Regions from separate parts of the Blautia faecis genome, predicted to be linked through region 1. Evidence: riboswitches for the same ligand, from Rfam matches in the RefSeq annotation. Region 1 holds a riboswitch; the other holds the start of a gene.

The links. Region 1 has a riboswitch for ZMP and ZTP ahead of PGQ38_RS05995 (IMP cyclohydrolase). Riboswitches for the same ligand answer to the same signal wherever they lie in the genome.
Region 2: another riboswitch for ZMP and ZTP. It lies ahead of PGQ38_RS03075 (formate--tetrahydrofolate ligase); the one in region 1 lies ahead of PGQ38_RS05995 (IMP cyclohydrolase).

What each region holds. Positions count from the first base shown of each region.
Region 1 is NZ_JAQDKY010000008.1:61,500-77,096, reverse strand. It holds gene PGQ38_RS06040 (YifB family Mg chelatase-like AAA ATPase) at 1-482, shown strand, start outside; gene dprA (DNA-processing protein DprA) at 525-1,409, shown strand; gene topA (type I DNA topoisomerase) at 1,452-3,530, shown strand; gene PGQ38_RS20470 (DUF6783 domain-containing protein) at 3,788-3,904, shown strand; gene codY (GTP-sensing pleiotropic transcriptional regulator CodY) at 3,885-4,670, shown strand; gene groES (co-chaperone GroES) at 5,098-5,382, shown strand; gene groL (chaperonin GroEL) at 5,427-7,049, shown strand; gene PGQ38_RS06010 (DUF6106 family protein) at 7,445-7,951, shown strand; gene guaB (IMP dehydrogenase) at 8,033-9,490, shown strand; gene PGQ38_RS06000 (peptidoglycan recognition protein family protein) at 9,490-10,263, shown strand; ZMP/ZTP riboswitch at 10,544-10,626, shown strand; gene PGQ38_RS05995 (IMP cyclohydrolase) at 10,740-11,453, shown strand; gene PGQ38_RS05990 (phosphoribosylaminoimidazolecarboxamide formyltransferase) at 11,560-12,744, shown strand; tRNA gene PGQ38_RS05985 (tRNA-Gly) at 13,094-13,166, opposite strand; gene PGQ38_RS05980 (3D domain-containing protein) at 13,409-14,329, shown strand; gene PGQ38_RS05975 (CpsD/CapB family tyrosine-protein kinase) at 14,503-15,201, shown strand; gene PGQ38_RS05970 (CpsB/CapC family capsule biosynthesis tyrosine phosphatase) at 15,254-15,597, shown strand, end outside.
Region 2 is NZ_JAQDKY010000003.1:128,050-143,646, reverse strand. It holds gene xylB (xylulokinase) at 1-1,134, shown strand, start outside; gene PGQ38_RS03085 (Cof-type HAD-IIB family hydrolase) at 1,243-2,043, opposite strand; gene PGQ38_RS03080 (phosphoribosylaminoimidazolesuccinocarboxamide synthase) at 2,370-3,242, shown strand; gene PGQ38_RS03075 (formate--tetrahydrofolate ligase) at 3,429-5,114, opposite strand; ZMP/ZTP riboswitch at 5,240-5,382, opposite strand; gene PGQ38_RS03070 (DUF1700 domain-containing protein) at 5,672-6,115, shown strand; gene PGQ38_RS03065 (PP-loop family protein) at 6,509-7,678, shown strand; gene PGQ38_RS03060 (sodium ion-translocating decarboxylase subunit beta) at 8,006-9,142, opposite strand; gene PGQ38_RS03055 (threonine aldolase family protein) at 9,696-10,715, shown strand; gene PGQ38_RS03050 (xylulokinase) at 10,916-12,520, shown strand; gene PGQ38_RS03045 (MBOAT family O-acyltransferase) at 12,774-14,189, shown strand; gene PGQ38_RS03040 (alginate O-acetyltransferase AlgX-related protein) at 14,200-15,333, shown strand.

The DNA of each region.
Region 1 (15,597 bases):
ACCCTTGTCCCTGCGGCTATTATCCGGATATGAATAAATGCAGGTGCACACCTGGCGAGGTGAGTCATTATCTTCATAAGCTGAGCCAGCCCCTTCTGGAGCGGATCGATCTATGTGCAGATGTGCCGCCTGTTAATTTTTCCCAGATCTCAGGAGAAAAGTCAGGAGAAAGTTCTGCCCTTATCCGGAAAAGAGTGGAAAAAGCCAGAAGAATACAGCAGAAACGCTACCAGAATGAGAAAATCTGTTTCAACGGAGAACTGTCCGGGAAGCAGATCCGGAAATACTGTGTGCTGACAGAGAATGCCATTCAGGTGGCAAAAAATGCTTTTGAGCTTATGGAACTCAGTGCAAGATCCTATCACCGGATTCTGAAGGTTTCACGCACCATTGCGGATATGGAAGGGGAGGAACTGATACACACAAGACATGTTGCAGAAGCCCTTACTTACAAAGCATTTGATAAGAAGTACAGAAGCTGAATGAATTTATTCATAAAACCGCACGCAGGGAGGTATTTTAGTATGGAAGCAATGCAGAAAATCAAATGTTTAACTATAGAGGATTCCAATTTTCCAGATCGTTTGAGAAAACTTTCCGGAATGCCAAAAAAACTGTACTACATCGGAAACCTGCCAGATCCGAAGAAGCCTGCTGCAGCAGTGGTAGGTGCCCGCATGTGCAGTCCTTATGGCAGATGTCAGGCATTTAAATATGCAAGAACCATGGCAAGCTACGGTGTGCAGATCATCAGTGGAATGGCAAGAGGAATTGATGCAGAGGGGCATAAAGGTGCACTGGATACGGACACTCCTACTTTTGCAGTGCTGGGAAGCGGAGTGGACGTGTGTTATCCCAATTCCAACAGATGGCTTTATCAGCGGATCCTGGAAAAAGGCGGCGGGATCATCAGCGAGCTTCCCCCGGGCTCTCCGCCTGTGAACTGGGCTTTTCCGGCAAGAAACCGGATTATCAGCGGACTTTCCGATGCTGTTCTTGTGGTAGAAGCCAAGGAACAGAGTGGTTCTTTGATCACTGCAAACTTTGCCCTGGAACATGGACACAGTGTTTATGCCCTTCCGGGAGCTGTGACAGAGGAACTGAGCAGAGGCTGCAACAAGCTGATTTTCGATGGTGCAGGAATCGCTTACAGCCCGGAAATCATGCTTATGGAATGGGGAATCGAGGCAAAAAACAGACCTCAAAATGTGGAAAAAAAGAAGTTGGGGCTTGCGCCGGATTTGGATTTGGTGTATAGTGGTCTCGATTTACGACCTGAAAATCTGGATAATTTAATACGAAAAACCGGTTTTTCAGCATCAAAAGTCTGTGCTCTTCTGACAGAACTTCAGCTAATGGGGCTTGTGGGAGAGACAGGCAGACAATACTACAGAATATCAGGGGGATAATTTGTAGTGTATGTAGACTGAATACAAAGTAGGAGAGGTAGTATGGCTAAATATCTGGTGATAGTTGAGTCACCTGCAAAAGTAAAGACAATAAAGAAATTTCTTGGGGCAAATTATGAGGTAGAGGCATCTAACGGACATGTCCGTGATTTTCCCAAGAGTCAGTTTGGAATAGATGTGGAGAATGATTTCGAGCCGAAATATATAACCATCCGTGGTAAGGGGGAATTGCTTGCCAAACTTCGCAAGGCAGCCAAAAAAGCTGATAAGATTTATCTTGCCACTGACCCTGACCGTGAAGGAGAAGCAATTTCCTGGCACTTGATGCAGGCTCTGAAAGAAGATCCGGATAAAATGCACCGAATCACTTTCAACGAGATCACAAAGACTGCTGTAAAGGATTCCCTGAAGCATGCACGAGGTCTGAATATGAATCTTGTAGATGCACAGCAGGCGAGAAGAATGCTGGACCGTATGGTGGGGTATACCATCAGCCCGCTTCTCTGGGCGAAAGTAAAGAGAGGCTTAAGTGCTGGCCGTGTGCAGTCTGTTGCACTTCGCATCATCTGTGACAGGGAGGAGGAGATTAATTCTTTTATCCCGGAAGAATACTGGAGCCTGAATGGTGAATTCCTTGTGGATGGCGAGAAAAAGCCTCTGGAGGCTAAATTCTACGGAACAGACAAGAAGATGGATATCCACAATAAATCTGAGATGGATGAGATTCTTAAGGTTCTTGAGAACGAAGAATTTGAGATCTCTGAGGTGAAAAAAGGCGAGAGAATCAAGAATGCTCCGCTTCCTTTCACTACCAGTACCCTGCAGCAGGAGGCATCCAAAACACTGAATTTTTCCACCCAGAAGACTATGCGTCTGGCACAGCAGCTTTATGAGGGTGTTGATATCAAGGGCAACGGTACTGTAGGTGTGATCACATACCTTCGTACTGATTCTGTACGTATTTCTGACGAGGCAGATGCGGCAGCAAGAAGCTACATCAGCAGCCAGTATGGAGAAGAATATGTGTCAGAAACAGCCAAGACAGTGAAGAAGGGACAGAAGATCCAGGATGCTCATGAGGCTATCCGCCCAACTGATATCAGCCGTACACCTGTACAGATAAAAGAATCCCTTACACGAGATCAGTTCCGTTTGTATCAGCTGATCTGGAAGCGTTTTGCGGCCAGCCGTATGGCTCCTGCGAAGTATGAGACTACCTCTGTAAAAGTGGCTGGTGGAGACTATACGTTCACTGTGTCCGCTTCCAAGGTAGCATTTGAAGGCTTCCTTTCGGTATATATGCAGGAAGAGGATATGAAGAAGGGAAATGTGTTAAGCCAAAGCCTGAGTAAAGGCATGAAGCTGAAACTGAAAGAGTTAAAGCCGGAACAGCATTTTACCCAGCCGCCGGCACATTATACAGAGGCTTCCCTGGTAAAGACCATGGAGGAGCTTGGAATCGGCCGTCCGAGTACTTATGCGCCGACCATCACCACCATTATCAGCCGCCGCTATGTTTCCAAGGAGCAGCGTAACCTTTATGTGACAGAGCTGGGCGAGGTGGTAAACAGTATTATGAAGCAGGCGTTCCCAAGCATTGTGGACGTGAATTTCACGGCTACCATGGAGGGACTTCTGGACTGTGTGGAGAATGGTACTGTACAGTGGAAGACAGTAGTCCGGAACTTCTATCCGGATCTGAAACATGATGTGGATGCTGCCCAGGAAGAGCTGGAGAAAGTAGACATCCATGATGAAGAGACCGATGTGATCTGTGATAACTGCGGTCGTCATATGGTGATTAAATATGGTCCTCACGGACGTTTCCTTGCATGCCCGGGATTTCCGGAATGCCGCAATACCAAGCCTTATTATGAAAAGATTGGTGTAGCCTGCCCGAAGTGTGGTAAGGAAGTGGTGCTTAAGAAGACGAAGAAAGGCCGTAAGTATTACGGTTGTGAAGATAATCCGGAATGTGACTTTATGTCATGGCAGAAGCCATCGGATAAGAAATGTCCGGTGTGCGGAAGCTACATGGTGGAAAAAGGAAATAAACTGGTGTGCAGCCAGGAAACCTGCGGCTATGTAGAAACCAGGCCGAAGGATGAAAAAGAAAATTAAGGTTGCTGTGAAGCTCGCGAACAGTAACAAATTAAGAAGTTTTCGGGAAAGATCCCCTGCAAGGCAGATGTATTATGTTTTGCAGGGGATTTTTTAAATAAAAGCTCTATTACTTCCATTGTTTGATGAATAGTTTCAAAAACGTGATATTTTCAGAAAAGCTAAACAAAATTGAAAAATAGTAAAAAATAGCTTGTAAATAGTTTGAAAAACGTGTAGTATTAGAATAACAGGTAAAGTCAGAGCATGCCTGAAAAATGCTTTCTGCAAAATCTCCTGCAAAGTGGAGCGTACAGATTGCGGGAGTGGGTTTTCAAACAGGCTCTCATGTAACAAAAGCGAAGGGAGGACAAAATGAGCGTTCAGTTACTTGATAAAACAAGAAAAATCAATAAACTTCTCCATAACAGCAGTTCCAGTAAGGTGGTTTTTAATGATATCTGCCAGGTTCTGATGGATACTTTAAGTTCTAATATCCTGGTTCTCAGCAAGAAAGGCAAGGTGCTTGGTGTAAGCTTTTGCCCGGGAGTTGAGGAAATCCAGGAGCTGATAGCTGATGAGGTGGGCGGTCATGTTGACCCTCTGCTGAATGAGCGTTTTTTAGGGGTATTATCTACCAAAGAAAACGTGAATCTTCAGACACTTGGCTTTGAGCATGTTTCCAGCAGCTATCAGGGAATCATCAATCCTATTGATATTGCAGGAGAACGTCTTGGAACGGTGTTTATGTACCGCAAGGATCGTCCATATGATATTGAGGATATTATTGTCAGTGAATACGGCACTACAGTTGTAGGTCTTGAGATGATGCGGGCTGTACATGAAGAGAATGCTGAGGAAGACCGAAAGAAACAGGTTGTAAAATCTGCTTTTAACACACTTTCTTTCTCTGAACTGGAAGCTATCATCCACATTTTTGATGAGCTTGACGGAGATGAGGGAATTCTTGTTGCCAGCAAGATTGCAGACAGAGTAGGTATTACCAGATCAGTAATCGTAAATGCACTCCGCAAGTTCGAGAGCGCAGGCGTTATTGAGTCCCGGTCATCCGGTATGAAGGGAACCTATATCAAGGTTCTCAATGAAGTGATCTTTGATGAATTAGAAGAGATTAAGGCCCAGAGAAATAAAAAGGCCTGAGTGAATTCAATAAATAATAAACAAGTGTACAGAAGAACTGTTTTCCTTTGAACGTGTTTGAAAAAGGCTTTCTGCAAATTGTGAAGTTGCAGATTGCAGGAACGCTTTTTCAAACACGCTCTGGAGGGCAGTTCTTTTTTGTGTATAACAGGAAACTTCGTTGGAATTCATGATTTCACAAAAAAACTTTACCAGGCAGTCTTCAGAAGCTTCGAAATAGAAAAAAATTCAGAAAATTTTTAAAGTGAGAAAACAAGAGAAAAAAAGAGCATAAAAGAGAATAAAAAAGAATATACTTAAAAATGCAACTATGAAAAGAGTTGCACAAATAACGATAATTCAATAATATAATGGACAGTGATTAGCACTCGGCAATAATGAGTGCTAGCAAGGAAAAGAAAAGCAATTCTAAAGGAGGACATAGATCATGAAATTAGTTCCATTAGGCGACAGAGTTGTATTAAAACAGTTAGAAGCAGAAGAGACAACAAAATCCGGTATCGTTCTTCCAGGACAGGCACAGGAGAAACCACAGCAGGCAGAAGTAATCGCAGTAGGACCTGGCGGAGTTGTTGACGGCAAAGAAGTGAAAATGGAAGTTACTGTAGGCGACAAGGTTATCTATTCCAAATATTCAGGAACAGAGGTTAAGCTTGACGGTGAAGAGTATATCATTGTAAAACAGAGCGATATTCTTGCAATTGTGAAATAAGACATAACCTTATAAATAACTTGAAATCAGGAGGATGATTCATTATGGCAAAAGAGATTAAATATGGCGCAGAAGCCAGAACAGCATTAGAGGCTGGTGTAAATAAACTTGCTGATACCGTAAGAGTAACACTTGGACCGAAAGGAAGAAACGTAGTACTTGATAAACAGTTCGGTGCTCCGCTTATCACAAACGATGGTGTTACAATCGCAAAAGAGATCGAGCTTGAGGATGCTTTCGAGAACATGGGAGCTCAGCTGATCAAGGAAGTTGCATCCAAGACAAACGATGTAGCTGGTGACGGTACTACAACTGCTACTGTACTTGCCCAGGCAATGGTTCATGAAGGAATGAAGAATCTGGCAGCAGGTGCTAACCCGATCGTTATGAGACGCGGTATGAAGAAAGCTACAGATGCTGCTGTAGAAGCAATCAAGAACATGAGCCAGAAAGTAAGCGGAAAGAAACAGATCGCAAACGTTGCATCTATTTCCGCCGGAGATAAAGAAGTCGGAGAGCTTGTTGCAAATGCAATGGAAAAAGTTTCCAACGACGGTGTTATTACTGTAGAAGAGTCCAAGACCATGCACACAGAGCTTGACCTTGTAGAAGGTATGCAGTTTGACCGTGGATATATTTCCGCATACATGTCCACTGATATGGAGAAGATGGAAGCAAACCTTGAGGATCCATATATTCTGATCACAGACAAGAAAATCTCCAACATTCAGGAAGTTCTTCCGCTGCTGGAGCAGATCGTACAGGCTGGAGCAAAACTTCTTATCATCGCTGAGGATGTTGAGGGTGAGGCTCTTACCACTCTGATCGTAAACAAATTAAGAGGAACCTTCCAGGTAGTAGCTGTAAAAGCTCCTGGCTATGGTGACAGAAGAAAAGAAATGCTTCAGGATATCGCAATTCTGACAGGTGGTACTGTAATTTCTGACGAGGTAGGTCTTGAACTGAAAGATGCTACAATGGCTCAGTTAGGACGTGCAAAATCTGTTAAAGTTGCAAAAGAGAATACTGTTATTGTCGATGGTATGGGAGATAAAGAAGCAATTGCCAATCGTGTTGCCCAGATCCGTGCTCAGATTGAGGAGACAAAATCTGATTTCGACAGAGAGAAGCTTCAGGAAAGACTTGCAAAACTTGCTGGTGGTGTAGCAGTGGTTCGTGTTGGTGCAGCTACTGAGACTGAGATGAAAGAAGCAAAACTTCGTATGGAAGATGCTCTTGCAGCTACCAGAGCAGCTGTTGAAGAAGGAATCATTGCAGGAGGCGGTTCTGCATATATCCACGCTTCCAAAGAGGTTGCAAAACTTGCAGCAGGTCTTGAGGGAGATGAGAAGACTGGTGCAAACATCATCCTGAAAGCACTGGAAGCTCCGCTGTTCCGTATTGCTGCTAATGCAGGTCTTGAAGGTGCAGTTATCATCAACAAAGTAAGAGAGTCTGAGCCAGGTGTTGGTTTTGATGCTCTGAACGACAAATATGTAAACATGGTAGACGAGGGAATCCTTGATCCTGCAAAGGTTACAAGAAGTGCTCTTCAGAACGCAACAAGTGTTGCTTCTACTCTGCTTACAACTGAGTCTGTTGTTGCAAATATCAAAGAAGATACTCCGGCAATGCCAGCTGGCGGTCAGGGTATGGGAATGATGTAATTTCCGGCAGCGGAAAACAGAACGGAAAATCCATGAAAGGATTTTTGAAGGTATAATTCAGAACTCATAAGGGTCGGTGTCAAAGACGCTGGCCCTTTTGCATTCAATAAAAGTCATTTTTTACAGTAACTGTGTACTGTTACTGTTCACTGGTAACGTTCCGCGAGGCGTTTTTTGTGAACAAAGTTCACAGAAAACCCGAGAATTGCGGCGCGAAATCATGCGAATGCATGATTTCTGTGCATCGCGAAGCGCGTTACTGTGAACGGAGTGAACAGTAACTGTGTACTGGCAATATTCCGCGTTTTATCAGGAACGATGTTCACAGGAAAACTTTTGTGTGTTATACTTAAAACAACATGCCGGCTGGCAAAAAAACAAAGGAGAATTGTAATATGAGCGATTTGTATTCTGAGCTGCTTGTAAAAAAAGAGCGGACCGCAAAGGACAGGCTGGTAAAAGGCAGTATCATTGCACTGATCGTGCTTCTGGTACTCGCAGGTCTGTTTATCATGCCCCTGCTTCTGATCGCGGCAATTGTGCTGGGAGTCTGTGCCTATCTTTTTATCTTTCCAGGCACTGATCTGGAATTTGAGTACCTGTTTGTAAACGGAGAACTTGACATTGACAAGATCATGGCAAAGTCCAAGAGAAAAAGAGTAAAAAGCCTGAACATCACAGAATGTGATATTATGGCACCTCTTAACTCACATAGAATGGACTATTACAACAGCAACCAGAAGCTGAAAGTACAGGATTTTTCCTCCGGAAATCCGGAACATAAGCGTTTTGCAATTGTCTGCCGCGATGGCGCAGATACCTGCAAAGTAATTATCGAGCCAGATGAAATATTGGCAAAAACCATGAGAAATACTGCTCCGAGCAAAGTATTTTTAGATTAATTTACTAGATTGACACACTTTTAGTTTTTTGCTACACTAATCTACAAACCAAAGACACAATAAGACAAGGGAGGAAAAGCAATGGGTACTATCATTGGTGAAGGCATTACTTTCGACGACGTCCTTTTAGTTCCGGCGTACTCCAAAGTAATCCCGAATCAAGTTGACGTTTCAACTTACCTTACAAAGAAGATTAAACTGAACATTCCCATGATGAGTGCAGGAATGGACACCGTTACTGAGTACAATATGGCGATTGCCATGGCACGTCAGGGAGGTATCGGTATCATTCACAAGAACATGTCTATCGAGGCGCAGGCAGAAGAGGTGGACAAGGTTAAGCGTTCTGAGAATGGTGTTATCACAGATCCATTTTTCTTATCTCCGGAACATACATTGAAGGATGCCAATGACTTAATGGCGAAATTCCGTATTTCCGGTGTCCCGATCACAGAAGGCAAGAAGCTGGTAGGTATTATTACCAACCGTGATCTGAAGTTTGAGACAGATTTCAGCAAGAAGATCAAAGAGTCCATGACATCTGAGGGACTGATCACAGCCAAAGAAGGTATTACACTGGAAGAGGCGAAAGAGATCCTTGCGAAATCCCGTAAAGAGAAATTACCCATTGTAGATGATGATTTTAACTTAAAAGGACTTATCACCATCAAGGATATTGAGAAACAGATCAAATATCCTCTGGCTGCCAAAGATGAACAGGGACGTCTTCTCTGTGGGGCTGCTGTTGGTATTACCGCCAACGTGCTTGCCCGTGTAGACGCACTTGTGAAGGCAAATGTTGATGTCATCGTTGTTGATTCTGCTCATGGTCATTCTGAGAATATCCTCCGTGCTGTACGAGAGATCAAGGCTGCATATCCGGAGCTGCAGGTTATCGCAGGAAACGTTGCCACAGGAGCCGCTACCAAGGCTCTGATCGATGCTGGTGTAGATGCAGTTAAGGTCGGAATCGGACCTGGTTCTATCTGTACCACCCGTGTAGTTGCTGGTATTGGTGTACCGCAGATCACAGCAGTCATGGATTGCTATGAGGTTGCCAAGAGATATGGTATTCCGATTATTGCAGACGGTGGTATCAAGTATTCAGGTGATGTTACCAAGGCAATCGCAGCTGGTGCAAACGTTTGTATGATGGGAAGCATGTTCGCCGGATGCGATGAGAGCCCGGGAACTTTCGAGTTATATCAGGGAAGAAAATATAAAGTATACCGTGGAATGGGATCCATTGCAGCTATGGAGAATGGCAGCAAGGACCGTTACTTCCAGGAGAATGCCAAGAAGCTTGTTCCGGAAGGTGTGGAAGGACGTGTTGCATACAAGGGACACCTTGAGGACACTGTATTCCAGCTGATCGGAGGACTTCGCTCCGGTATGGGATACTGTGGAGCTGAGAATATTGAAGCACTGAAACAGAATGGTAAATTCGTGAAGATTTCTGCTGCTTCCCTGAAAGAGTCTCACCCACATGACATTCACATTACAAAAGAAGCACCGAACTACAGTGTGGATGACAAATAATGAAAAGAAAATCTGCAAGGCCGTCTTTTTCAAGGCGGCCTTCTTTTAACAAAAGAGAAAAAACAGATAAGGGCGGCAGAATCCGTCAGAGAAATCAGCGTCTGGCATTACTGGTGCTTCTTTTGCTTCTGGTTGTGACAGGAGTGGTTATTCTGATGGTAAGGAAAGGACAGAAGCAGGAGGAAAGTGCAGAGACATTCCAGGAAACGAATGATCATACGAATTATGGACCGGAAGAATGGATGTCCCAGGGTGCTCCCTACATAGATGTACAATTATTGACTCCAAATGAGTATTCCAGGCCTCAGCTGCCCCTGAATGGAGCTGATTACATAGCGATCCATTATACAGCCAATCCCGGTGCCACAGCCCAGAATAACAGGGATTATTTTGAGAATCTTTCCATTTCTCATGAGGCGAAAGTAAGCAGCCATTTTGTAGTAGGACTGGAGGGTGAAGTGATCCAGTGTATTCCTACCTCGGAGATGTCTTATGCGACTAACTCAAGGAATGTGGACAGTATTTCCATTGAGTGCTGTCATAAAGATGATACCGGCGTTTTTGAACAGGAAACTTATGATTCTGTGGTAAAGCTGGCTGCATGGCTGTGCGCCCGATTTGGGCTGACCTCAGAGCAGGTGATCCGGCATTATGATGTGACAGGCAAGGAATGCCCAAAGTATTATGTGGATCATCCGGATGCCTGGGAGCAGATGAAGGCGGATATCAGTGCACAGATCACAATAGATCAGGGCCTGATGGGAATTTTCTGAGAAGAGAGTACGGATTATATCCATAAATTCGCTCATGCAGGCATTGCGACCAGTAACCACAAAAAGTTACTGTTCATTGGTAACGTTCCGCGAGGTGTTTTTTGTGAACAAAGTTCACAGAAAACCCGAGAATCTCAGCGCGAAATCATGCGAATGCATGATTTCTGTGCATCGCGAAGCGTGTTACTGGTCACTCCGTGACCAGTAACCACAAAAAAATTGTACATAAAAGAAAAAGATTTCCCATCTTGAAATAACGAAAAAAATATTGTAGTATAAAAAAGAACTGCATGACTGGCGGATCGTGGGAATACCCACAGGGAGTGCAGTAATATCATTGTGTCGACCGCCTGGGCAGCCTGGAAGAGAGGCTTCCCAGGCGTTTTTTTATACACGCAGTCAACATTTACACTATTGATGAAAATCTGGTGGCTGCGGTAATATACTCATGTAAATTTCGAAAGGAGAACATCTGCATGGAAATGATAGCATTGGACAAAGAACTGAAGGAAAATTCTTACCCGGGACGAGGAATCATCATTGGCCGCAGCGCTGATGGAACGAAGGCAGTTACTGCTTACTTTATTATGGGAAGAAGTGAAAACAGCCGCAACCGTGTATTTGTGGAGGATGGCGAGGGAATCCGCACACAGGCATTTGACCCTTCCAAACTGGTAGATCCAAGCCTGATCATTTATGCACCTGTCCGCGTACTTGGAAATAAAACAATCGTGACAAATGGTGACCAGACAGACACTATTTACGAAGGAATGGATCATCAGCTCACTTTCGAGCAGTCTTTACGTTCCAGAGAGTTTGAGCCAGATGCACCAAACTATACACCACGTATTTCCGGAATTATGCATGTGGAGAACGGCTCTTACAGTTATGCAATGTCCATTTTGAAAAGCAATAATGGAGATCCTTCCTCCTGCAACCGTTACACTTTTGCATATCAGAATGCAAAGGCCGGTGAGGGACATTTTATCCATACTTATAAATGTGATGGAAACCCGCTGCCAAGCTTTGAGGGTGAGCCAAAGCTTGTTCAGATTCCGGATAACATGGATGAGTTTGCAGATATGTTGTGGGAGAGCCTGAATGAAGACAATAAGGTTTCACTTTTTGTGAGATACATTGATATCGAGACTGGTAAATATGAATCAAAAATTATCAACAAGAATCACTGAAAATAAAGCTTTCCGTTTTGGGTAAATTATATTCACAAAACGGAATGCCTCACGGAATAGTACCTACTGAATCGTTACCTTAAAAGATAAAATGGAGGAGATAACCATGAAAGAGTTAGAATTAAAATACGGCTGTAACCCAAATCAGAAACCATCTAAAATATACATGGAAGATGGAAGTGAACTGCCAATTAAAGTACTTTCCGGAAAACCTGGATATATTAACTTTCTGGATGCCTTTAACGGCTGGCAGCTGGTGCGTGATCTGAAAAAGGCAACCGGACTTCCAGCAGCTACTTCATTTAAACATGTTTCCCCGGCAGGTGCTTCCATTGGTCTTCCGCTCACAGAGACGCTTGCAAAAATCTACTGGGTAGAGGATATGGACTGGCAGAATTTTTCGCCACTTGCCTGTGCATATGCCCGTGCAAGAGGCGCAGACAGAATGTCTTCCTTCGGTGATTTTATTTCCCTTTCTGATGTATGTGACAAAGACACAGCACTTCTGATCAAGAGAGAAGTTTCCGACGGTGTGATCGCTCCTGGTTATACAGAGGAGGCACTTGAGGTTCTGAAACAGAAGAAAAAAGGCAACTACAATGTAATTCAGATCGATCCGGAATATGTACCGGCTCCATTAGAGCATAAGCAGGTGTTCGGCGTTACTTTTGAGCAGGGAAGACAGGAGCTTGCAATTGATGATGAGTTGATTTCCAACATCGTAACTGAGAATAAAGAATTATCTGAGGAAGCAAAGCGTGATATGAAAGTTTCCCTGATCATTCTGAAATACACCCAGTCCAATTCCGTATGCTATGTAAAAGACGGACAGGCAATCGGAGTTGGTGCAGGACAGCAGTCAAGAGTTCACTGTACACGTCTTGCAGGACAGAAAGCAGATAACTGGTTCCTTCGCCAAAGCCAGAAAGTATTGAATCTTCCATTTAAGGAAAGTATTTCAAGAGCTGAGCGCGACAATGCTATCGACGTTTACATTGGTGATGAGTATATGGATGTTCTGGCGGATGGAAACTGGGAAAAGACATTCACAGAGAAACCTGCAGTTTTCACAAAGGAAGAGAAGAGAGCATGGCTGGATCAGATGACAGATGTAACATTAGGATCTGATGCGTTCTTTCCATTCAGCGACAATATTGAGCGAGCTTACAAAAGTGGCGTGAAATATATTGCACAGCCAGGCGGTTCTGTGAGAGATGCAGACGTAATCGATACCTGCAATAAATACAATATAGCAATGGCATTTACCGGAATTAGATTATTCCATCACTAAATCGTGGCTGAAAAATCATTCCTGCAATTGAGACGCACATCTTGCGGAAAGTTTTTTTTACATGTTTTAAGAAAAAATATTGGATTCTGGACAGAATAATAAAATGAAGTAATAAAAGGTCTTGTACAAAGTGCAAAGAACTGAAAACTCTTATTGAAAGATGAGTCAATAGAGAATCTTCAGATAGAAAAGCAAATTGTACAAGGCTTTTTTGTTTAAAATAAGATGTCCTTTATAAATTATTTCCGAAAGAATAAGCGGGATTTTCTTATGAAGTATACAAAAGACAGTGATCGCTTTGTAAGGCGGATTCAGACACAAAAAAGCTCCGACTAAATCGGAGCCTCAGAGCGATAGACGGGGCTCGAACCCGCGGTCTCGACCTTGGCAAGGTCGCGCGTTACCAACTACGCCACTATCGCATTTATTGCTGTCAACTGTTTTCCTCAGCGACAAAACATATAATACAGTATAAAATCTATTTTGTCAAATGTTTTTTGAAAAAAATGAAATAATGTTTTTTTTAATGAAAAAATAAAAAAGCTACAATAATAAATGTGAAAAATTTCTAAAAAGCCTGATGGGATTTGAAATAAGAAAATAGCTGTGCTATGATAAACAAAGAGTAGAGGGGAAAATTGAACAGATCAGGAGATATAAATTCATGAAAAAAAGATTTCTGGTTATGGCAGTATGTGTTTCTGCATGTATGCCTGTTTCTGCGCTTGGAGCGGAAATAGCCGGTCCGGCCATTTCAGGTACAGCACAGGAAAATACTGATAATAAAGAAGAAACAGTTTCAGAAGAAGCTATCGAAAAAAAGGATTCCGGGAAAATCGAGGACGAGATTACGGAAGTCCAGGATACTGTCACAGTAGCGGCAGATACAGATGTATTAGATTATCCTGGCAGAAAAGAGGGTTCTGTGATCGGTGAAGTGCTGGAAGAAGATGAAATCAGCCGTACAGGTACTATTGATGATATCTGGAGCAGGATTCTATTTGAGGATGATAATGGAGAAGAACAGGTGGGATATATCCCAACCTCTGTTTTGGAGGGGTATGAAGATAAGAATCAGGTAGCTTCAGATGCAACCTCAGATGGAACTGTAGAAGCAGGAATTATACATAAAAGTACAGGAGAGGGCGTATTTGCAGAAGCAGTAGAAGGTGTTACCCAGACAGGGGGAAATGCAGGTGTTCTTGAAGGACAGCCGATTATGGTTTCCGCAGACAGCAGCCTTCGTCCACTTGGTGTTTTCCATATTACCCATTACTGCCAGTGCAGCATTTGCTGCGGTCCGTGGGCAAACGGAATTACATCCACAGGTGTGACAGCTACCACGAACCGTACTATTGCAGTAGATCCAACTGTAATTCCTTACGGTTCTAAAGTAGTTATCAATGGACAGGTCTATGTGGCAGAAGACTGCGGCGGCGCCATTAAGAACAACCGCATTGATATTTATATGGGAAGCCATGCGGAAGCATTGAACAGCGGTGTATTTGATGTAGAAGTTTATCTTTTGGAAGAGGAATCATCCGTTCAGGGTATAGAAGGGATTCAGGAAGGGAATCAAGAATAATATGAAAATTTTGTGAAAAATTGTGCATATTTAGTTCGAAAATGTACTAGCCAATGCGGTACTTCTAGTGTATAATATTTAGGCAGACACTGCCATGACGTGAATTATGGGAAATCAGAAGGAAAATATGGCAGATTTACAGGATAACAAATAGATAAGGTGAAAACAAAATTATGGTAAAAGTAAAAATTAGCGACTGGAAAGCTGATTCATCCATGGATGAGGCTTATAAGGCACTTCGTACAAACATTCAATTTTGCGGTGCCGACAAAAAGGTGATTGCATTTACAAGCTGTACCCCGAATGAAGGAAAGAGTAATGTAACTTTCCATCTTGCAGCTTCCCTTGCAGAGAGTGGTAAATCTGTACTTTTGATTGATGCAGACCTTCGTAAATCCGTACTTATGGGACGTGTACAGGTTGAGGAAGAAGTGAAGGGACTGACCCACTACCTGTCCAAGCAGGCGAAACTGCAGGACGTTATCTGCGCAACCAATCTTCCCAAGTTTCACATTATTTTTTCCGGTGTTGTACCGCCGAACCCGGCAGAGCTTTTAGGAAGCAGACAGTTTAAAGACATGATCCGTGTTGTAAGAGATGTATATGATTACATTATCATAGATACACCGCCTCTTGGACGAGTAATCGACTGTGCAGTTGTGGCGGATTCCTGCGATGGAACTGTCATTGTAATTGAATCCGGCAGTATCAGCTACCATTTTGTACAGGAGATCAAGGGGCAGCTGGAGAAGACCAACTGTCCGATCATCGGTGCAATTTTGAACAAGGTAGATACTAAGGAATACGGTAAATACGGTAAGTATGGTAAATATGGCAAATATGGCAAGTACGGAGAATACGGAAAATATTGATCCGTCATTATTCGAGATTGTTATATGAAAAGATTGGAAATGGGCGAAGCGAATGAAAGGTATTTATGATATTCACTGTCATATTGTTCCGGGAGTTGATGATGGAGCGAAGGATCTCAAGACATCTGTACGCATGCTCCAGAAGGAATATGATGATGGTGTCCGCAACATTATTGCCACTCCGCATTTTCGATATGATATGTTTGAGCCGTCTCTGGAACAGGTTAAGAAGCAGTTCCTTCGTGTGAGGAAGGCTGCCGCTGAGATTGGAGAAGACGGTATTCAGATGTATCTGGGCTGCGAGCTTCATTCCAGTATGGATATGACAGACTGTCTGAAAAAAGGGGAAAGACTTACCATGTCAGGTTCCCGTTATGTGTTAACGGAGTTTCGGAC
Region 2 (15,597 bases), on a different contig from region 1:
GTGATCGGAAAGGACAAGCTTTCCCAGTATACTGCAAATATCGCATTTGCAGGCTTTACTGCTCCGAAGATCCTGTGGATGAAGAAAAATGAGCCAGAGAAATTTGCAAAAGTTGTGAAGATCATGCTTCCAAAGGATTACCTGGCTTATCGTTTAAGCGGCTCCTTCTGCACAGATGTATCTGACGCTTCAGGTATGCTTCTTCTGGATGTAAAGAATCGCTGCTGGTCTAAAGAAATGATGGAAATCTGCGGTGTGAAAGAGGAGCAGCTTCCGAAGGTTTATGAGAGCTGGGAGGTTGTTGGAACACTGAAGCCAGAGGTTGCTAAAGAGCTTGGCTTCTCTGAGAATGTAAAGGTTATCGCTGGTGCTGGAGACAATGCGGCAGCAGCTGTTGGTACTGGAACAGTTGGTGATGGACAGTGCAATATTTCCCTTGGTACTTCTGGAACTGTATTTATTTCCAGCAAGAATTTTGGTGTAGATGAGCACAATGCCCTTCATTCTTTCTGCCATGCAGATGGAAGCTATCATCTGATGGGATGTATGCTCAGCGCTGCTTCCTGTAATAAATGGTGGGCCGAGGAGATTCTTGGAACGAAGGACTTCGCAGCAGAGCAGGCGCCTATCCAGAAGCTTGGTGAGAATCACGTATTCTTCCTGCCATACCTGATGGGCGAGCGTTCCCCACACAACGATCCAGATGCAAGAGGCGTATTCTTCGGCATGTCCATGGACACCTCAAGAGCAGATATGACTCAGGCTGTATTGGAGGGAGTTGCTTTCGCACTTCGTGATTCTCTGGAGGTTGCAAAGAGTCTTGGAATTAAAATTGAGCGTACCAAGATCTGTGGCGGTGGTGCAAAGAGCCCGCTGTGGAAGCAGATTATTGCAAATGTTATGAATATTAAGGTTGACGTTCTGGAAGTGGAAGAGGGACCATCCCTTGGCGGTGCTATGCTGGCAGCAGTAGGATGCGGTGTTTATCCGAACGTTGAGACTGCTGGCAAGAAGCTTGCAAAAGTAGTGGATACTGTAGAGCCTACTCCAGAACTGGCTGCGAAATATGAGGAGAGATACCAGAAGTTCAAAGAACTGTATCCGGCTATGAAGCCGCTGTTTAAGAATCTGTAAGAGATATAGCAAGGCGGACAAAATTTGGTTTAAAACGGATTAATAGAATGGTGATTGTGTTGAATGTGAAATAATTAACACAATCACCATTTTTGTATAGTCATGATTCTATAAAACAAATTTCTCCAGAACTTCTGCAACACCATCCTCATTGTTAGTGCGTGCAGTGATATAATCCGCAGACTCTTTCACGCCATCTGGTGCATTTGCCATGGCAACGCCAAGGGCAGCATAGCGGATCATGGAGAGGTCATTGAAACCGTCGCCGATAGCGATAGTTTCAGCGGGGGTGAAATCGTAGAGCTTACCAATGCAATCAATAGCTGCAGCCTTTGACACCTTACTGCTGAAGAACTCCAGATAGAAGGGCTTGGAGGTGCAAAAAGTTACGTTATGAAAATGAGCTGTTTTCCGTAGCTCTTTTTCTATTTGCTGAATTTGGGAAACATCGTCATACCAGAGAATTTTCGTAATCCCCTGCGCCAAAAGCTCGTCGATAGATGGCATGAGAAGGGGCGTTACCTTGGTAGCCTGGCTGTATTCCTGAATCCGGTCATTCAGCTTGTTCCCATATAATTTATTGTCCGACCAGATGCACATGGTAGTATCATAGTTCAGTCCTGCTTCCAGAATCAGACGCGCATCGTCAGCTTTCAGCTCCTGTCTATACAGAACGCGTCCGTCAGCAGAATCCAGGATCATAGCCCCATTATAAGTGATCACAGGTCCCTGAATGCCCAGCTGTTTCTGATAGCGCTCCACTCCCTGAATGGGGCGCCCGGTGCATATGGAGAAAATCAGTCCCTGCGCGGCTGCCTGCCGGATTATTTCGATGGTGTATGGTGTAATTTCGTTTTTGTCATTTAATAAAGTACCGTCCATGTCGGCGGCTGCAAATTTATAGATCATAGTGCCTCCTGGAATATATGGTAAATTAGTTTTGTGAGCTGAAATGCCCCTCGCAGGCAGAGTATCCTGCTGGTTGTTTTTTCTTATTATAAAACGAAGATAATGCAGGAATCAATCACTTTGAATGGTTACATGTGAAGATTCACATGGATTTCGGGAAAAGATGCCTTGATTTCGGCATTTAAGAGAATTGTTTTTTTGTTTGCAAAATGGTAAAATAATTGGGTGCTGTAAAAGCGGAAACAGGCAGGCTGAGGTTGTGAAACAGTCATGCCTTTGGGACTTTTACAAAAATGAAAAATAGAAAAGTGATGAGGTGTAAAGCTATGCAGGAAATGAAGCCAGTTAAAGAAGGCAAAGTACGCGAGATTTACGACAACGGAGACAGCCTGATCATGGTTGCGACAGACCGTATCAGCTGTTTTGATGTGATCCTGAACAACGAAGTGACGAAGAAAGGCACTGTTCTTACCCAGATGTCCAAGTTCTGGTTCGATATGACCCAGGATATCCTGCCGAACCACATGATTTCTGTTGATGTAAAAGATATGCCGGAGTTTTTCCAGCAGGATAAGTTTGACGGAAACAGCATGATGTGCCGCAAGCTGGATATGATCCCGGTTGAGTGCATCGTTCGTGGATATATCACTGGAAGCGGCTGGGCAAGCTACCAGAAGAATGGTACAGTTTGCGGAATTACTCTTCCGGAAGGTCTGAAAGAGTCTGACAAGCTGCCTGAGCCTATTTACACACCTTCTACCAAGGCTGAGATTGGCGACCACGATGAGAATATTTCTTTTGAGCAGAGCGTTACCCATCTTGAGAAATACTATCCGGGACATGGTCAGGAGTATGCAGAGAAGATTCGTGATTACACCATCGCATTATATAAAAAATGTGCTGAGTATGCTTTAAGCAAAGGTATTATTATTGCAGATACCAAATTTGAGTTTGGACTTGATGAAAATGGTAATATTGTTATTGGTGATGAGATGCTTACACCGGACAGCTCCAGATTCTGGCCGGCAGATGGATATGAGCCAGGTCATGGCCAGCCATCCTTTGACAAGCAGTTTGCCCGTGACTGGCTGAAAGCAAACCCGGACAACGACTGGACTCTTCCACAGGAAATCGTGGACAAGACAATCGACAAATATCTCCAGGCATATGAGATGCTTACAGGGGAGAAGCTGAAATAAGTAATATACAAATACTGCCAGGGCATTTGTCCCTGGCAGGCTGATAAAATCCTTTATTTTATTTTCAAAGGATACACTTTGCTTGTATGTAAAAAGCGCCCGGGAGTTTGGGTCTCCCGGGCGTTGATTTTTGTGAGCAACGTGCCAAATCCATGTTTACACGGAAACCTGGCTGACATGTAAAAATCAGAACAGTCCTGTGATCTTACCTGTTTCGTCTACATCGATTTTCTCAGCAGCCGGAACCTTTGGAAGACCTGGCATGGTCATGATCTCTCCTGTGAGGGCTACGATGAAGCCTGCACCTGCGGAAATCTTCAGGTTACGAACGGTTACTTCGAAGTCTGTAGGAGCACCAAGCTTGGTCTGGTCATCTGTTAAGCTGTACTGTGTTTTTGCTACACAGATCGGGCAGTTTCCGAATCCCAGTTCCTCAAGCTGTTTTGCCTGTTTCTGAGCGTTTGCTGTGAGAACAACTCTCTTACCGCCATAGATTTTCTGAACGATCTGGTTCAGCTTATCTTCGATAGAGCCTTCAAGCTCATAGGAATATGTGAAGTCGTTTGGCTCTTCAACAAGACGGATTACTTCCTCAGCTAATTTAATACCGCCTTCGCCGCCTTTTGCCCATACTTCAGAAAGTGCAACATTAACGCCAAGCTCTTTACATTTTGCTTCTACCAGGTCAAGCTCTGCCTTGGTATCAGTCGGGAATGCATTGATTGCAACAACACATGGAAGCTTGTAAACATTTTTGATGTTGCTTACGTGTTTCAGAAGGTTTGGAAGACCTTTTTCAAGAGCCTCAAGGTTCTCATTGTTAAGATCAGCCTTCGGAACGCCGCCATTGTATTTCAGTGCACGGACAGTAGCAACGATAACAACTGCATTTGGTTTCAGACCAGCCATACGGCATTTGATATCAAGGAATTTCTCGGCACCAAGGTCAGCACCGAATCCAGCCTCTGTGATGGTGTAATCAGCAAGCTTCAGAGACATCTTGGTAGCGGTTACGGAGTTACATCCGTGAGCAATGTTTGCGAATGGTCCGCCGTGAACGATTGCAGGTACATGCTCCAGTGTCTGAACAAGGTTTGGTTTCAGAGCATCTTTCAGAAGTGCTGTCATAGCACCCTCTGCATGAAGATCACCAGCTGTTACCGGTTTCTGCTCTGACGGTTTGCCATATGTATAACCGATGATGATTCTGGAAAGTCTTTCTTTCAGGTCTTTGATATCACTTGCAAGACAGAGAACAGCCATGATCTCGGAAGCTACCGTGATGTCATAGCCGTCTTCACGAGGCATACCGTTTGTTCTTCCGCCAAGTCCGTCTACTACATTACGAAGCTGACGGTCGTTCATATCTACACATCTTCTCCATGTGATCTTACGTGGGTCGATGTTAAGAGCATTGCCCTGGAAAATATGGTTATCGATCATTGCCGCAAGAAGGTTGTTTGCTGCGCCGATTGCGTGGAAGTCACCTGTGAAGTGAAGGTTGATATCTTCCATTGGAACTACCTGGGCATATCCGCCGCCTGCTGCACCGCCTTTTACACCGAATACCGGTCCAAGGGATGGCTCACGAAGAGCTACCATAACGTTCTTGCCAAGCTTCTGCATAGCGTCTGCCAGACCAACTGTAGTAGTGGTTTTTCCTTCTCCGGCAGGAGTCGGGTTGATAGCGGTAACCAGAATCAGTTTGCCATCATTCTTATCTGTTTCTTTCAGAAGATTGTAGTCGATTTTTGCTTTGTATTTACCATACTGCTCAAGATATTTGTCCGCAATACCTGCTTTAGCTGCAATCTCAGTGATTGGTTTCATTTCACATTCCTGTGCGATTTCGATGTCACTTTTAAACCCCATAATAAAAGCTCCTTTCGTTGTGTAAGATTAAATGGTTTTTATATGACCGCTTCTTAAAAAGACAACGGTATTTCCCTCATGTCAGAGGTACCTCCCGGTAAAAAAAGGGCAGTATCTGATGATTCAAATACTGCCCAGACGGTCGGCTGGAAATTACGGTCTATGCTGTCTGCAAAATATGGTGCAGCAGCTGTAAACAGTAATCCTCATGATCTGCTCCTGAAGTCCCTGTGGTTAACTCCACGATCCGTCAGTATTCAGAAGCTTTTCAATTGATGTGTTCATTGTATCATTAAAAAAACATTTTGTCAATAAATTAACAGACAGCATTATTGTCAAAAAAGACGATGTATATTTGTGAAAAATAACAAATGCTTTGAATGTGGAGAAAATTTGTCTGAATGGAAAAATATAATCTCCGATTCAGACTTCATAAAAATTTTATGACTTGGATAGTTGCGTATGAGGGCAAGTATTGTTAGAATAGAAAATGCACAGAGCCTGTTTGAAACAGGATAATGATTCGTGGTTTTATATAAGAAAGGTTGAATAATTGAATGAATAGAACAGAATTTCTGGATACATTGAGAAGTCAGCTGTCCGGACAGATGCATGAGGGTAAGGTGGCGGCGCATGTGCGTTACTATGAAGATTATATTCAGTCACAGGTACGTAGTGGACGTGATGAGCAGCAGGTTCTTGATGAACTTGGAGATCCAAGGCTGATCGCCAGGACTTTGCTGGATATAGATGTGGATAACGGGCAGCTGGATTATGAGGAGTACAGCACCTATTCGGATGACGCACAGAATACCCAGAGCTCCAGCCGGAATCATGTACATGTATGGCGGTTTGATACCTGGTACAGCAAACTTCTGGGCGTGGTGATCCTGCTGATAGTCGTCTTTTTGCTGTTTCATATTCTGGTGGCAGTGATTCCGTTTTTTGCGGTACTGGCGTTGATTTTGTTTATTGTGTCACTGATTAAGAATCGGAATTAACATGATACTATGAACGTCACGAACGGCAGATGCGGGAGTGTCGCAGGCGCACAGCAGCTGATTTTCATATATAGAGATGTCGCCGATAGACGACATGTCCGTTTTGTAACAAAAAAATGTCGGACATGCTTTAGAGAATCATATGTTACTGTTCACTCCGTTCACAGTAACGCGCTTCGCGATGCACAGAAATCATGCATTCGCATGATTTCGCGCCGCAATTCTCGGGTTTTCTGTGAACTTTGTTCACAAAAAACGCCTCGCGGAACGTGACCAGTGAACAGTAACAATCATATTCAGCAAGGTTTCTTCTGAGCAGGAACGAGTTACAGTTTTGTTGAGATCGTGATATAAAGTATGGACATTATAGAATATATTCAGGGAAGGATTTAAATGAGCAGTATAACAATAGAAGAATTAAAAAAGTTACCAGCGGAGTCCTATCAGATCATTGATGTCCGCGACGAGATTGAGATTTCCCATGGCGCTGTTAAGGGGGCTTTGGCCTGTAAGCCAGAGGAAATCATGGAGAATCCGGAAGTGGATAAGACCAGAAAACTGGTTATTTGCTGCAGCCGCGGAATCAATAGTAAAGAAATCGCTAAGAAGCTCGAGGAAGAGGGGCTGGATGCAGTAAGCCTTGAGAAAGGGTACATTGCCTGGCTTATGGATGCCATGAAGAGTTCCCAGGACGAAGATTTTGCGAAAAATGTGGAGATCAGTCTTCGCAAGAAATTTAAGAAAAAAATCTGGTCCAGGTTTACCAAGGCAATCAATACTTACGAGCTTGTGAAGCCGGGAGATAGGATTGCAGTCTGTATTTCCGGCGGCAAGGACTCTATGCTGATGGCAAAGTGCTTCCAGGAACTGAAGCTTCATAATAAATTTGATTTCGAGGTGAAATTTCTGGTTATGGATCCGGGCTACAGTCCGGCCAACCGTCAGGTAATCGAGGAAAACGCCAGAAGGTTAAATATTCCTATTCGTATTTTTGAGTCTGATATTTTTGAGTCTGTATTTAATGTGGAGAAATCTCCTTGTTATCTTTGCGCAAGAATGCGCCGCGGGCATCTCTATGCTTTTGCAAAAGAAATGGGTTGCAACAAGATTGCACTTGGTCACCACTATGATGATGTGATTGAGACCATTCTTATGGGCATGCTTTACGGTGCCCAGGTACAGACTATGATGCCCAAGCTTCACAGCACCAACTTTGAGGGAATGGAACTGATCCGTCCATTGTATCTGGTGCGGGAGGATGATATTAAGGCATGGCGTGACTACAATGATCTCCATTTTATTCAGTGTGCATGTAAATTTACAGATACCTGCACTACCTGCAATAACGAAAATCGCTCCAAACGTGTAGAAATCAAGGAACTGATCCGTGACCTGAAAAAGGTGAATCCGTTTGTAGAGGGCAACATTTTCAAGAGCGTAGAGAATGTAAATATTGATACAGTTGTGGGATATAAACAATATGGTGTGAGACATTCTTTCCTGGAAAATTATGATGGGGAGCCCGGTTCTGCCTCTGAGAATGCTGCTGATGCAGCAGAGTAACAGAGAGAAAATGTGGATTTTAGACCTGCACACTCGGATCTACATCCTACGCGATTGGTATAGTTATTTACGAAACGATGTATTAGTAAAAATATTGAGCCAAGGTCAATGCTGCATGTGACCTTGGCTCGTTTTTTGTCGGGGATGAAAAGAGAAGCGCTATAGATATATTGGAGTATTTATTTTCCGATTTTTCCGAGAAGCCATACACAAAGAATGATGATCAGAATGGCAGTAAAGATTCCTGCCATACCTTTTGCCATGATTTCAAGTGCAATAATGATATTTGATGTATTCATAGATAAGACCCTCCTCATTATAAAATCTTTATAAAAATTTTGTCACCAGGTTGATAACCATGCCTCCTGCGATTACAGAAGCAATCTGTCCGGACACGTTGGCACCGGCGGCTTGCATGAGAATTACATTTGTGGGATCTTCTTCCATGGCCATTTTCTGAACTACACGGGAGGACATTGGAAATGCAGAAATTCCGGCGCCTCCGATCATAGGATTGATCTTCTTTTTCAGGAAAAGATTCATAAATTTTGCCAGGAGAACGCCGCCGATGGTGTCCATGACAAAAGCAAAAAGTCCGATCACCAGGATCAGTAAGGTCTCTTTTGTTACAAACTGTTCTGCACGCATGCTGAAGGAAATGGTGATTCCAAGAAGCAGGGTGATCAGATTTGCCAGAATATTCTGGGCTGTGTCGGACAGGGTGCCCAGGACGCCGCATTCCCGGATCAGGTTGCCGAACATGAGAAATCCAACCAGCGCAACAGATTGAGGTGCTACCAGCCCAACGATTACAGTAACTATAATGGGAAAAGCAATCTTCATGGTTTTGGAAACGGATTTCGGATTATATTCCATGTGAATGCAGCGTTCCTTCTTTGTAGTGACAAGCCGGATGGCAAAGGGCTGTACAATTGGGACAAGTGCCATGTAGGAATAGGCGGCAACTGCAATGGCGCCGATATATTTGGAATTCAGGACCTGGGATACCAGAATGGAAGTAGGTCCGTCGGCAGCACCGATGATTCCGATAGAAGCAGCGTCTTTTAGGTCAAATCCAAGGATGGTGGACAGTAAAATTGCAGCAAAAATTCCAAGCTGTGCACCTGCGCCAAACAGGAACAAAGAGGGATTGGAAAGCAGGGGACCGAAGTCGATCATAGCGCCAATTCCGATGAAAAGTAAAATCGGCATGACTTCTGAGGCTTCAATTCCCACATGGAACAGCCATTCAATGACTCCGTTTGCCTGGATCCCGCCAGCCAGAGTCTGGTTTAAAACTCCGGAAAAAGGCAGGTTCACAAGTATGGCACCAAAGCCCATTGGCAGAAGCAGGGCTGGTTCAAATCCCTTTTTGATAGCCAGCCAGATCAGGGTGATTCCGACGGCAAACATCACAATTTGCTGCCAGGTTAATGCAAGGATTCCGTCTGTTAAAAATTCCATTTCTTTTTCCTCCTTTTGGGTGTTTGAATGTAAGTGCTTAAATAGATAAAAATACTTGCATAATGTTAATATTGTTATAAAAATGAAAGCCTTGTAGGAAAGGCATTTTATAACCTGTTTTTGGGGTATAAAAAAGACTTTTATTACAATACTGCATATCTGAAGATATGCGACTATTGTAATAAAAGTCTTGCCATTTCAATTTTCTGCGGGCGACAGATTCATGGAACTGTCTACCGTTCTGACGCATGAAAATCCATATACAAAAATGCACTAAACCAGAAACAGTGCATTTGATATGCCAGCTACTCCCTTTTATTGAAGCGTGACTGCAAATGTATTTTGTTGTGGTAATTATAATTCGGCAAAGGTGGGAATGTCAACCCTGAATTATATAAAAGAAAGAATTTATTGGCCATTTGGTTACGGAACTGTTATCCGGAAACATTTTTCTTGTAAAAAATTCAGGGCAGGTATATGATTAAAAAACGAAATCAAAGTAAAATATACCTGTATGGTACAAGTGAAAAATATGAAACAAAGGAGTTACATCATGTTGTATTTTGAAAATGATTATTGCGAAGGTGCTCATGAGGCAATCTTAAAAAGATTAATGGAAACCAATATGGAAAAGGTTCCGGGATATGGACAGGATCCTTTCTGTGACAAAGCGAAAGAAAAAATAAAAGAGGCATGTGGCTGTCCAGATGGGGAGGTCTATTTCCTGGTAGGGGGTACCCAGACAAATGCAGTGGTGATCGCGTCCGTGTTGAACCGGTATGAAGGAGTGCTTTCCGCAGTTACCGGTCATGTAAATGCGCACGAAGCCGGAGCAATAGAATTTACCGGACATAAAGTTCTTCCACTTCCCCAGGACAATGGTAAAATTTCTGCCGCAGATCTGAAAGATTATCTCCAGACCTACTACGCAGACGGAAGCTATGATCACATGGTTTTTCCAGGCATGGTTTATATTTCACATCCGACAGAATACGGAACTCTTTACACAAAGCAGGAACTGGCAGATATTTCCAGTGTATGCAGGGAATATGAGATCCCGCTATTCCTGGACGGAGCCAGACTGGGCTATGGACTGGTGGCAGAGACAGATGTGACTTTGAAAGATATTGCAAATTATACAGACGTATTTTATATCGGAGGAACCAAGGTTGGTGCCCTGTGCGGTGAAGCAGTCGTTTTTCCGAAGAAAGCACCGAAACATTTCTTTACTATGATCAAACAGCAGGGAGCGCTTCTTGCGAAAGGCAGACTGCTTGGAATTCAGTTTGATACTCTTTTTACAGGAAATCTGTACCTGGAAATCAGTAAAAATGCTATTGAAACCGCTGCAAAACTGAAAGCTGCATTAAAAGAGAAGGGCTATGAATTTTTCATTAATTCCCCAACCAATCAGATTTTTGTTATCCTGGAAAATAAGAAAATGGAGGAATTGGGCGAAAAAGTGAAGTTCAGCTTCTGGGAAAAATATGACGAGAATCATACTGTGATCCGCTTTGCAACAAGCTGGGCGACGAAGATGGAAGATATTGATGCACTGATTGATATTCTGTAGGGTGGCAATTGTCCCCGAAAAAATGCCTGGCACAAACAGCTGCGCATATTTTACAAAAAGCTTTTGGGAGAGATATTGACGCCTTTCTGGAAGCATATTATAATAAAAACAGGCTCTAAATAGTTTGAAATTTGGAGAAATAGCACAATATGCAGTAGAAAAGCTGTGTATTATATAACAACAACGGGAGGATTTTACACATGGGAGCAGCAGAAGCAAAGCAGGCAATCCTGGATAACAGGACAGCACTTGGAATTGAGTTCGGTTCCACAAGAATCAAGGCAGTTCTGGTAGATGGAAATAATGCACCAATCGCATCCGGCGGACACGAGTGGGAGAACCGCTATGAGAATGGTGTATGGACATACAGTCTGGAAGATATCTGGTCCGGTTTGCAGGACTGTTATCAGCAGATGGCAAAGGATGTAGAGGAGAAATATGGTGTGGAGCTGACAAGCGTTGGTGCTATTGGAATCAGTGCCATGATGCACGGCTACATGCCATTTGACAAAGAAGGAAATCTTCTGGTTCCGTTCAGAACCTGGAGAAACAATATTACGGGAGAAGCAAGCAGAAAACTGTCCGAACTTTTTCAGTATAATATTCCTCAGAGATGGAGTATCGCACATCTGTATCAGGCAATTTTAAAAGGCGAGCCTCACGTAAAAGATATTGATTACATTGCCACTCTGGAGGCATATGTACATTGGAAACTGACTGGAAAAAGAGTTCTTGGAATTGGCGATGTTGCAGGAATGTTCCCAGTGGACAGCACTACCAGGGATTACAATGAAAAAATGGTTCAGCAGTTTGATGAGCAGGTTGCTTCTTATGGGTTCCCATGGAAGCTTCGCGGCATTCTGCCGAAATGTCTTGTTGCGGGACAGGATGCTGGCTGCCTGACAGAAGAGGGAGCAAAGCTTCTTGATGTAACAGGCAGGCTGAAAGCCGGAATTCCTATGTGTCCGCCGGAAGGTGACGCTGGCACTGGAATGGTAGCTACCAACAGCGTTGCAAAGCGTACCGGAAATGTTTCCGCAGGTACTTCTGTATTTGCCTCTATTGTTTTGGAGAAGGAGTTATCTGCACCATATTCTGAAATTGATATGGTTGCGACTCCATCCGGACATCCGGTTGCAATGGCACACTCTAATAACTGTACTTCTGATCTGAATGCATGGGTAAATATTTTCCGTGAGTTTGCAGAAGCAATGGGTATGGAAGCTGATATGAACAAGCTTTTCGGAACCTTATACAACAAGGCTCTGGAAGGGGATGTGGACTGCGGCGGACTTTTATCCTACTGCTATTTCTCCGGTGAGCATATGACTGGATTTACAGAAGGAAGACCACTGTTTGTACGCTCTCCAGAGAGCAAATTCAACCTTGCCAACTTTATGAGAACCAATCTTTATACCTGCCTTGGCGCTATGAGAGTTGGTCTTGACATCCTGTTTAAGAAAGAGGGGGTAAAGGTTGACCGTCTTCTTGGTCATGGCGGACTGTTTAAGACAAAAGGTGTTGGACAGCAGATCCTTGCAGATGCTGTAAATGCCCCGGTTTCTGTTATGGAGACTGCCGGTGAAGGCGGTGCATGGGGAATTGCAGTGCTCGCTTCCTATCTTGTAAATAAAGAGGAGAATGAGACCCTGGAAGACTTCCTGGATACCAAGGTATTTGCAGGAAATCAGGGAAGCACCCTGAATCCAGATCCGGAGGGTGTAGAAGGCTTTAATATGTTCATGGAAAGATATATGAAAGGCCTGCCGATCGAGCGCGCAGCTGTGGACTCCAAAATCTGGTAAGTGGCTTGGAATGAGGAGGGTATGCCTCAGATCATTCCCGTAATCTGCACGCGAAAAAAGTTCTGTGCAGTTATAATACGAAATAAGTGAGAACGGATGGATTTTTCTCTCAGTTAAAAAACGGAGACCTTTCTCATACCAGAATGTGAATTTTTTCAGGATACTGGTATGGGGAGGGTCTTTTATGTTATAATACTGAGCATTGACAGACAAACATGCTCCAGAGCCTGTTTGAAAAATAAAGGAGATACACATGGTTTTCAGCTCGATGCTCTTTCTATGGATCTTTCTGCCCTTAGTACTGGCAGCATATTATATAAGTCCCGGAAAAATCCGAAATGGAATCCTGGTATTTTTCAGTCTGCTTTTTTATGCATGGGGAGAGCCGCTTTATGTTTTCCTTATGCTGTTTTCCGTGGCGGTGAATTTTACCGGCGGAATTCTGATTGAAAAATATCAGACCAGGAAAAAAAAGATTCTTGTGGCAACTTTGATTATTAATCTGGGGTTGCTGGGATATTTCAAGTATTTTGGCACTCTGACAGAAGCCATAACCGGACTTTTTTCAGCAGATGGAACAGGAACCACTCTTTTTCAGGTGGCGCTTCCAATTGGAATTTCTTTTTATACTTTCCAGGCGTTGTCCTATGTGATCGATGTGTACAGGGGAGAGGTGCCGGCACAGCACAATTTCTGGCATATGCTTTTGTATATTTCCTTTTTCCCACAGCTGATCGCAGGACCTATTGTAAAATATCGCGACATTGCAGCTCAGATTACAGGAAGAAAAGAGACTATCCGAAAATTTGCAGCCGGGATAATGCGTTTTTGCTGGGGACTTGGGAAAAAGGTTCTTCTTGCCAATTCCTTTGCCCGTGTGGTGGATGAAATTTTTAAATATGGTCCATACGCGGTATCCAGGAAGGCTCTGTGGCTGGGCGCAATTCTTTACATGATGCAGATTTATTACGATTTTTCCGGATATTCCGATATGGCCATTGGTCTTGGAAAAATGTTCGGATTTGAATTCCAGGAGAATTTCAATTATCCTTATACAGCTGGTTCTGTGCAGGAATTCTGGCACAGATGGCATATTTCCCTGTCTTCCTGGTTTCGCGATTATGTCTATATTCCTTTGGGAGGAAATCGCAAAGGCGCGGCATGCACCTATCGAAACCTGCTTATCGTATTTTTCCTTACCGGAATGTGGCATGGGGCTGGAATGGCGTTTATCCTCTGGGGGCTTTATCATGGCTTTTTTCTTATACTGGAACGTGTGTGGCTTGGGAAAAAACTGGAAAAACTGCCTAGAATCGTGGGCTGGGGCTACACAGTGACCGCGGTGTTTTTTGGATGGATTCTGTTCCGTGCAGAAAATATTTCCCTGTTTTTCACTTATGTGAGAAATATGTTTGTGGCACATGGAGGAACCATTCTTCTTTCTGCATATCTTGACAGCAAAATGATCTTTCTGATCGTTATGGGTGTTTTATTTGCAGGAGTTTTGCAGAAGATATATGAGAAGGTCCGGGTACATTCCGCTGGAAAAATCCCTGCCAATGGAATGGTGACAGTTCCGAGAATGATCGCCTGTATGGTGATTTTCTGGCTGAGTGTGGCGGCACTTGTAAATAACAGCTATAACCCGTTTATTTATTTCAGATTTTAACAGGAAGCATATGAGAAAACAGAAAATTCTGATCGTATTATTTGCAGGAAGTCTGGTTCTGCCAGGAGTGGTGTGGGCTGGATTTTCCGGCAGATTTGATACGGAAAACAATGAAAACAGAAAACTGGCTGAATTTCCGGAGGTGAATCTGGAATCTCTGGGAGACTTCCCGGAGCAGTTTGAGGCGTATTATAAGGATCATGTGCCCTTCAAAAATGACCTGGTGAAGTTCTGCAACTTTATTGATACGGAATTTTTCCGCAATACAAAGATCGGGGATGTGGTGATCGGAGAAGATAACTGGCTGTTTTACCTGCCGGAAAGGGAGGGAGAAAATGCCATGGCAGATTACCAGAAAACCAATGTGTATACACTGGAACAAAGTGCGGAAATTGCATCCGGAATTGCAAAAGTACGGGACTGGTTCCTGAACAGGGGCGTGGAACAGTTCCATTACTATGTGGCTCCCAACAAAGAGACACTTTATTCGAAGTATATGCCGGAGAAGCCAAAGATGATTGGAATCGGGGATTCCAGAATGGAGACTTTTGCAAAATATATGAAAGAAAATTCCGACGTGGAATTTGATTTTCTGGCAGATTATCTGAGGGAGTTTACTGAAAAATACCAGCTGTTCCGAAAATATGATACTCATATGAACAATTTAGGCGGCTATATTACCAACGAGAAAATTGTACAGGATATGACAGGTGAAAGTCTGCCAATCGAAGATATTCAGGTTCTGATCGGAACTAAACCTTGCAGGGGGGATCTGTCCAGGATGATCGGGCGGTATAAAGAGCTGAATGATGACAGGGAGTATGGGTTGAATTATTTTCACGATGGTATCCGTTACAAGGTGAAAAAAGAGGAGAGTGAAGGCGGCGAGGAGATCCTGAAAGTGTTTAAATCCAATTCGGAGAATGAGAAAACTTTAATGGTGATCGGGGATTCTTTTCGACTCCGCCTTGAAAAATACATGCCCTATCGCTATCAGAAAACCATATTTGTGAGAATTGATGACTTTGACCAGGAGCTTTTGGATAAATATGAACCGGATGACGTGATTGTGATTACTGTTGAGCGTGACCAGAGGTATATGGAAAAACTGGATAGTTATATTATACAGGACAGTGGAGAGTAAATGGTACAATATGATATATCAGAGCCTGTCCGGATTTATAGGATTTGTTTGTGGGAAAAATTTTTGTTTTATTGGTCACAGATGGAACAGTAACCACTTTTTTGTCACGGGAATCGTCAGAATATTTATGGGTTATTGACAATAAGTTCGGCAAATGCTATTCTGATATTAACTTGTTTTGTCAGATATGTCTGTTATGGAACTTTGTATAGTCCGTGACGGATCGTTGACAGAAACTGGCTGCTTAACTGGTAATGAGAGCAG